DNA from 2 places in the Dactylosporangium sp. NPDC049140 genome. Region 2 is predicted to be linked to the other one. Evidence: riboswitches for the same ligand, from Rfam matches in the RefSeq annotation. Region 2 holds a riboswitch; the other holds the start of a gene.
What was found. A riboswitch is a leader RNA that binds a small molecule or an ion and turns the genes downstream of it on or off. The one in region 2 is predicted to bind thiamine pyrophosphate.
Positions count from the first base shown of each region.

Region 1: it holds a riboswitch for thiamine pyrophosphate, as region 2 does, so the genes downstream of both, thiS (sulfur carrier protein ThiS) here and AB0B76_RS30095 (ECF transporter S component) in region 2, are expected to answer to the same signal.

Region 1 is NZ_JBEZDS010000014.1:42,382-45,954, forward strand. Features, by position in the region: gene thiC (phosphomethylpyrimidine synthase ThiC) at 1-13, opposite strand, end outside; gene thiD (bifunctional hydroxymethylpyrimidine kinase/phosphomethylpyrimidine kinase) at 69-857, opposite strand; gene AB0B76_RS23400 (thiamine phosphate synthase) at 854-1,369, opposite strand; gene AB0B76_RS23405 (thiazole synthase) at 1,363-2,127, opposite strand; gene thiS (sulfur carrier protein ThiS) at 2,120-2,323, opposite strand; TPP riboswitch at 2,322-2,432, opposite strand; gene thiO (glycine oxidase ThiO) at 2,459-3,502, opposite strand; gene thiE (thiamine phosphate synthase) at 3,499-3,573, opposite strand, start outside.
Region 2 is NZ_JBEZDS010000021.1:93,552-97,124, reverse strand. Features, by position in the region: gene AB0B76_RS30105 (acyl-CoA dehydrogenase family protein) at 1-417, opposite strand, end outside; gene AB0B76_RS30100 (alpha/beta fold hydrolase) at 456-1,280, opposite strand; TPP riboswitch at 1,333-1,450, shown strand; gene AB0B76_RS30095 (ECF transporter S component) at 1,529-2,098, shown strand; gene AB0B76_RS30090 (ATP-binding cassette domain-containing protein) at 2,099-3,427, shown strand; gene AB0B76_RS30085 (energy-coupling factor transporter transmembrane component T) at 3,424-3,573, shown strand, end outside.

The DNA of each region.
Region 1 (3,573 bases), on a different contig from region 2:
CCTTACTTTTCATGCCAAACCTCCCGTAAAAGGGCATGGAGAACCTGAGGCAGCGTCGAACCCGTGCGTTAGAAGGGGCCCCAGGCGAGGGGGCCGTGGCCGGCGCCCAGGCTCCAGGACGCCGAGCGGGTGAGGGCCGAGTGGACGTAGGACTTGGCCCCGGCGAGGGCGATCGGCAGCTCGTCGCCGGCCGCGAGCCGGGCGGCGGTCGAGGCGGCGAAGGTGCAGCCGGTGCCGTGGTTGTTGGACGTGGGGATCCAGGGCGCGGTGAGCAGCGAGGTGTGGCCGTCGTACCAGACCGCGTCCACCGCCTCGGCGCTCCCCCGCAGGTGGCCGCCCTTGACCACGACGCAGCGGGGGCCGTAGGCGGCCAGGTCCTCGGCGGCCTTGGCGGCGTCCTCGGCGTCGAGGACGTCGCGGCCGAGCAGCACCGAGGCCTCGCGCAGGTTCGGCGTGACGACGGCGGCGTGCGGGAAGAGCAGGTCGAGGTACGCCCGCTCGGCGTCGGCGGTGAAGAGCCGGTCGCCGGAGGAGGCCACGAGCACCGGGTCGACGACCAGGCCCGGCAGCCGCGGCGCGAACCGGGCCACGAGCGCGACGGTCTCCGGGGTGGCCAGCATGCCGGTCTTCACCGCGGCGACGGGCAGGTCGTCGAGGACGGCCTCGAGCTGGGCCTGCACGAACCCCGGGTCGACGGCGGAGATGGCCCGCACGCCGACGGTGTTCTGGGCGGTGAGCGCGGTGATCACGCTGGTGCCGAAGACCCCGTGCGCGGCGAAGGTCTTGAGGTCGGCCTGGATCCCGGCCCCGCCCCCGGAGTCGGAGCCGGCGATGGTGAGCGCAACGGGCGGGTTCATGCGGCGAGGAGCTCCTTCACCAGGCGCCCCGGGTCGTCGGCGCGCATGACGGCCCCCATCACGGCCACGCCGGCGGCGCCCTCGTCCAGGCAGTCGCGGACGCGGGCCGGGGTGTCCACGCCGCCGAGCGCGTAGACCGGCACGGGCGCGACCACCGCCATGCGGCCCAGGGCGGCCAGGCCGAGCGGCGGGCCGTACCCGGGCTTGCTGCGCGTGGCGAAGATCGGCGAGAGGGTGACGTAGTCGGCGGGGTCCTCGGCGGCCGCGAACAGCTCCTCGAGGCCGTGGCACTTGCACAGCTCGCCGTCCTCCTCCAGCAGCAGGCGGCCGCCGACCTGGTCGAGGCGGGTGCGCAGGGCCGCGGCGAGCTTGAGGCGGCGCCGCGGCGGGAGGTCGTGCTCGCGCAGGACCACCACCCGGGCCCCGCCGTCGACGGCGCCCGCGATCACCTCGTCCAGCGGGCGTTCAGCCTGCCGGCGGTCGGTGAAGACGATGAGGCCGGGCTCTACCACGGCATACCTCCGGTCGGGCTGGATGCGGTCGCGTGCAGGCGCCGGGGGATCCGCCCGGCCAGGTGGGCCAGGCGGCCGGCCCGCACCGCGAGGCGCATCGCCTCGGCCATGTGCGCCGGGTGCTCGGCCCGGGTGACGGCGGAGGCGAGCAGCACCCCGTCGCAGCCCAGCTCCATGGCGAGGGCGGCGTCGGAGGCGGTACCGATCCCGGCGTCGAGAATGACCGGCACGGTGACGAGCCGCCGGATCAGCGCGATGTTGTGCGGGTTGCGGATGCCCAGCCCGGAGCCGATGGGCGCGCCGAGCGGCATGACGGCCGCGCAGCCGGCGTCGGCCAGGCGCTGGGCGAGGATCGGATCGTCGCTGGTGTACGGCAGGACGACGAACCCGTCCTCGACGAGCCGGGCGGCCGCGGTGACCAACTCGACGCCGTCGGGCAGCAGGGTCTCCTCGTCGCCGATCACCTCGAGTTTCACCCAGGCGGTGCCGAACGCCTCCCGGGCCAGGTGGGCGAGCTTGACCGCCTCGGTGGCCGTGTAGCAGCCGGCGGTGTTGGGCAGCACGCGTACCCCGCACCGCTCGACCACGTCGAGGAGCGAGGGCGCGGCCGGGTCGAGCCGGCGCAGCGCGACGGTGACGAGCGCGGTGCCGCTGGCCCGGATCGCCGCCTCCAGGGCGGCGTGGCTCGTCGCCCCGCCGGTGCCGAGGATGAGGCGGGACGACAGCTCCACGCCGTCCAGCACAAGGGCGTCATCCACCTTGGACCGCCGTCAGCACCTCGACGTGGTCGCCGTCGGCCGGGCGCGTCTGCGCCCAGCGCGATCGGGGTACCACGTCACCGTTGAGGGCGACGGCGATCCCGCGCGGATCGTCTCCGGCGAGGGCGTGCACCACGTCGGCGACGGTGGTGCCGTCGGCGACGCTCGATGCGACCGCGTTGACCACGAGCTGCATAGGACTCACTCCTGCCTCCCTGCGCCGGCATGACCCGGATCAGGTTCGACGGTCGGGGGCTGACAGCCCCCCTCTCAGCCCGGTCACACCGGACTCCCGTGGGGTACGTGTCCGACCATAACGCCGCCGCCATGGTCAGGTAAAGCGCGCTGCCCCGAAGGCGTGAAGGTCGACCCCGGTCGCGCCGAGCAGCGCGAGGTCGGCGACGGCGGCCGCGGTGACCGGGGCCAGGAGCACGCCGTTGCGGTGGTGACCGGTGGCGACCAGCACCCCCGACGGCGCCAGGCGGCCGATGACCGGGGCGTTGTCGGGCGTGCCCGGGCGCAGGCCGGCGAGGGTCTCGGCCAGCGCCAGCTCGGCGACGCCGGGCAGGAGGTCGGCGGCCGGGCGGAGCAGGTCCAGCACGCCGCCGGCGGTGACCGTGGTGTCGGCGCCGCGCTCCTCCTCCGTGGCGCCGACGACGAGCTCGCCGTCGGCGCGCGGCACGAGGTACACGTGCCGCCCCGCCGCCACCCCCCGCACGACGTGCCGCAGCAGCGGCTCGGCGCCCCGCAGCCGCAGCAGCTGGCCCTTCACGGGGCGCACCGGCAGCCCGGTCAGCGCGGCCGAGCCGGTGCCGTTGGCGACGATGATCACATCGTCCCGCAGCGTGGACAGCTCGGTGACGTCCCGCGCCTCGAACCGCACCGGCAGCGTGCGCAGGGCCCGCAGCAGCCGCCGCGGGTCGACCTGGTGGTCGCCGGGGGCGAGCGCGCCGCCGCGGACCCGCGGGGCGAGCAGCGGCTCGAGCTCGCGCAGCCCCCGGCCGGTGAGCGGCTCGATGGGGGTACCCGCGCGGCGGTAGAAGCCGATCAGCCGGTCGATCTCGGCCTGGTCGTCGGCGGTGAGCGCGACGAGGAGGGTGCCGTCGGTGCGGTACGCGACAGGCACCCCGGTCCGGGCCTCGACCCGCTCGGCGAACGACGGCCAGCGGCGCATCGACTCGAGCATCAGCGCCTGCAGATCCTCCTCGCCGAACACGGCCTCGCCGGTGGGCGCGAGCATTCCGGCGGCGACCAGCCCGGCCCCGGCCGAGGGGTCGCGGTCGTACACCGTGATCGCTGCGGCGCCGCGCTCGACGAGCTCGAACGCGACGCTGAGCCCGATGATCCCGCCGCCGACGATCCCGAACGTCGTCATGCGGTGAACTCCAGGGCCGCGGCATACGGGTCGGCGGCCCCGCTGACCGCGCCCACCACGGCGACGGCGTG
Region 2 (3,573 bases):
CCCGATCGACTGGTGCGCCGACAGCAGCGCGCCGATGGACGGGTTGACCGAGCCCACGAGCATGAGCGCGCGGCAGTAGTCGAGGTTCGTCAGGCCCAGCCCGCCGTACTTCTGGTCGATCTTCATCCCGAACGCGCCCAGCTCGCCGAGGGAGCGGAGCACCTCGTCGGGGATGCGCGCGTCGCGCTCGATCTGCTGCCCGTCGACGGTCTCGACGTAGGCGGTGAGCTTTTCGCGGAACTCGACGCCGCGGGCCTCGGCGGCGGGGTCGAGCTCCGGCAGCGGGTCGATGAGATCGAGGCGGAGCCGGCCGAGGAAGAGCTCCTTGCCGAAGCTGGGCTTCCTCCACTCGGTCTCGCGGTTCTCCTCGATGACCTTGCGCGCCTCGCGTTCCGCGCGCACCGACGTCGAAACCATGGACACCCCCAGGTGGACGCTCCTGAACCTCCAGGTTATTACCCGCGAGTAGCGTTGACTATGCCGACAATCGCCGCGGCTACTTCCGCGGGCGCCTCATCGGGGATCCAGTGGCTGATCCCGGCGAGCGGGACGAACCGGTAGTCCCCCGCGACGTACGAGGCGCAGGCGCGGGCCGCCGTCGGGCCGATCGCCACGTCGCCGTCGCTCCACATGTACGTGGTCGGGACCGTCGCCGGGCCGAGGCCGACCAGGTCGAGGGGGCTCATCGCGCGGTACCAGTTCAGCGCCGGGGTCAGCGCGCCCGGCTCGAGCAGGGGCCGCACGTAGGCGTCGGCGTCGGCCAGCGGGGCGAAGAGTGACCGCAGCCGCCGCCCGCCGTCGGCCAGCAGCACCTCCTCGGCCTTCCCGGGCTGCCGGAAGAGCTTGATGTACGCCGAGCGCTCCTTCTGGTCCGGATCGTTGGCGTACGCGTAGGCCGAGGCGTGCGGGTGCGGCACCGAAACCGCGGTGAGCGTGCGCACCCGGGAGGCGTGCCGCAGCGCCACGTGCCAGGCGCAGATGGCGCCCCAGTCGTGCCCCACCAGGTGTACCGCCGGGATGTCCAGCGCATCGAGGACGGCGACCACGTCCAGGGCGCACTCGGTGATCCGGTAGGCCTCGACCTCCGCGGGCCGGGCGCCCGGCGAGGTGCCCCGCTGGTCGAGGGCGTAGGTGCGCAGCCCGGCCGCGTGCAGCCGCGGGGCGACGTCCGCCCACTCGCCGCTGTGCTGCGGGAAGCCGTGCAGCAGCAGCACCGGCTCGCCGTCCTCGGGGCCGCCGTCGAACACATCGAACGTGAGCGAGCGCGCCGTGATTTTCATGACCCGAGACTACGAGCAGACGACGTTCACTGTTACCGTCGGGAAACAACTGCACATCCGACAGGGGAGCGCACAGCGCTGAGAGTGCGGCGGCCGCGTCAAATCGGCCCCGCAGACCCTCGAACCTGATCTGGGTAATGCCAGCGCAGGGAGCTCGGTCACCTCACGCCAGCACGCCATGCCGCCGTACCCCGGCGGTGCGGCGTCGCGTCTCCTTCTGGTTCGCCTGAACTGGGAGGTATCCAACAATGCAGACTCGTTGGCGGACCGTCGACATCGTCGTCGCGTCCATCATCGCCGTCGCCTTCGCCGGGGTGTTCTACGCCTGGAACAACCTGTGGAACGCGCTGGACAGCTTCGCGCTGCCGTGGCGCGCGGTGATCTACGGCGTGTGGCTCATCCCCGCGGTCCTCGGCCCGCTCGTGATCCGCAAGCCCGGCGCCGGGCTGTACACCGAGCTCGTGGCCGCGATCGTCTCGGCGCTCTTCGGCTCGGCCTGGGGGCTCACCGTCGTCGTGTCCGGCCTGGTGCAGGGCATCGGCGGCGAGTTCGGCTTCGCCGCGACCGGCTACCGCGGGTACAAGCTGGGCAATGCGCTCGTCGCGGGCGCGCTGTCTGGCGCCGGGGCGGCGCTGTTCGACCTGAGCGTGTACTACGGCGACACGTTCACCGCCGGGCAGAAGTGGACCTACGCCGCGCTGGTCGTGGCCAGCGGCGCGGTCGTTGCCGGGGCCGGCAGCTGGGCGTTGCAGCGCGCGCTGGCGCGGACGGGCGTGCTGGACCGGTTCCCGTCCGGGCGGGAACGCGTAGCAATCTGAGTGAGCACGGTCGAGCTCAGGAACTTCGGGTGGCGGCACGCCGGGCGCAAGGCCTGGGCGGTCCGCCACCTCGACCTGCGCATCGAGCACGGCGAGCGGGTACTGCTGCTGGGCGCCTCCGGGGCCGGCAAGTCCACCCTGCTCGCCGCGCTCGCCGGCCTGCTCGCCGAGGACTCCGGCGAGCAGGAGGGCGAGGTCCTGCTCGACGGGCGCCCCGCGCGGCAGGCGCGGGGCGAGACCGGGATCGTCTTCCAGGACCCGCAGACCCAGCTCGTGATGAGCCGGGCCGGCGACGACGTCGCCTTCGGCCTGGAGAACCGGGGCGTGCCCCGGTCCGAGATCTGGCCGCGGGTCGACGCGGCGCTGACGGCCGTCGGGTTCCCCTATGACCGCGGCCGTGGTACCGCCGAGCTCTCCGGCGGCGAGCAGCAGCGCCTGGCCATCGCCGGGGTCATCGCGCTGCGGCCCGGGCTGCTGCTGCTCGACGAGCCGACCGCGAACCTCGACCCGGACGGGGCGCAGCTCGTCCGCACCGCCATCGCCAAGGTCATCCAGGACCTCGACGCGACCCTGGTGCTGGTCGAGCACCGCGTCGACGAGGCCCTGCCCCTGGTCGACCGCACGATCGTGATCGGCGACGACGCCGGCGCCGTCTGGACCCCCGGCGCCCCGCTGCCGTCCCGCCGGGCCGCCACCGCCCCCGGCGAGGCCCTGCTCACCGCCGAGCGGCTGGCCCTGCCGCACACCGGCAACACGGTGGACGAGGCCGTCCTCGCGGGCCAGGCGCTCGCCGTCGAGGGCCCCAACGGCGCCGGCAAGACCACCCTGGCGCTGCTGCTCGGCGGGCTGACGCGGCCGTCCGGCGGGCGGGTGGTGGCCGCGGCCGCGCTGGCCGGCCGGGACGCGGGCCGCCCGCCGCACCGCTGGCGGGCGCGCCGCCTGGCCGCCCGGATCGGCTCGGTGTTCCAGAACCCGGAGCACCAGTTCGTCACCAGCACCGTCCGGGCCGAACTGGCCCTGGGGGGCGCGCCGGAGGCGACGGTCGACGAGCTGCTCCAGCGGCTGTACCTCGACCGCCTGGCCCTGGCCAACCCCTTCACGCTCTCCGGGGGCGAGCAGCGCCGGCTCAGCGTCGCGACCGCCCTGGCCGCCGCCCCGCGGGTGCTGGTCCTGGACGAGCCGACGTTCGGGCAGGACCTGCGGACCTGGCGCGAGCTGGTGACCCTGCTGGCCGACCTGCGCGACGAGGGCCGCGCGCTGGTGCTGGTGACCCACGACCCGCAGCTCGTGGCGGCGATCGGCGACCGACGGCTGGAGCTGGGACGATGACCTGGCTCGCCCGCCGCGACGCGACCGCCAAGCTCGCCGCCGCGCTGCTGGTCACCGCGGCCGTCGTCACCACCCTCGACCCGGTCGCCTCGCTGACCGTCATCGGCGCGCTGCTGGTGCTGCTGCCCTTCACCGGGCTCGGCGCG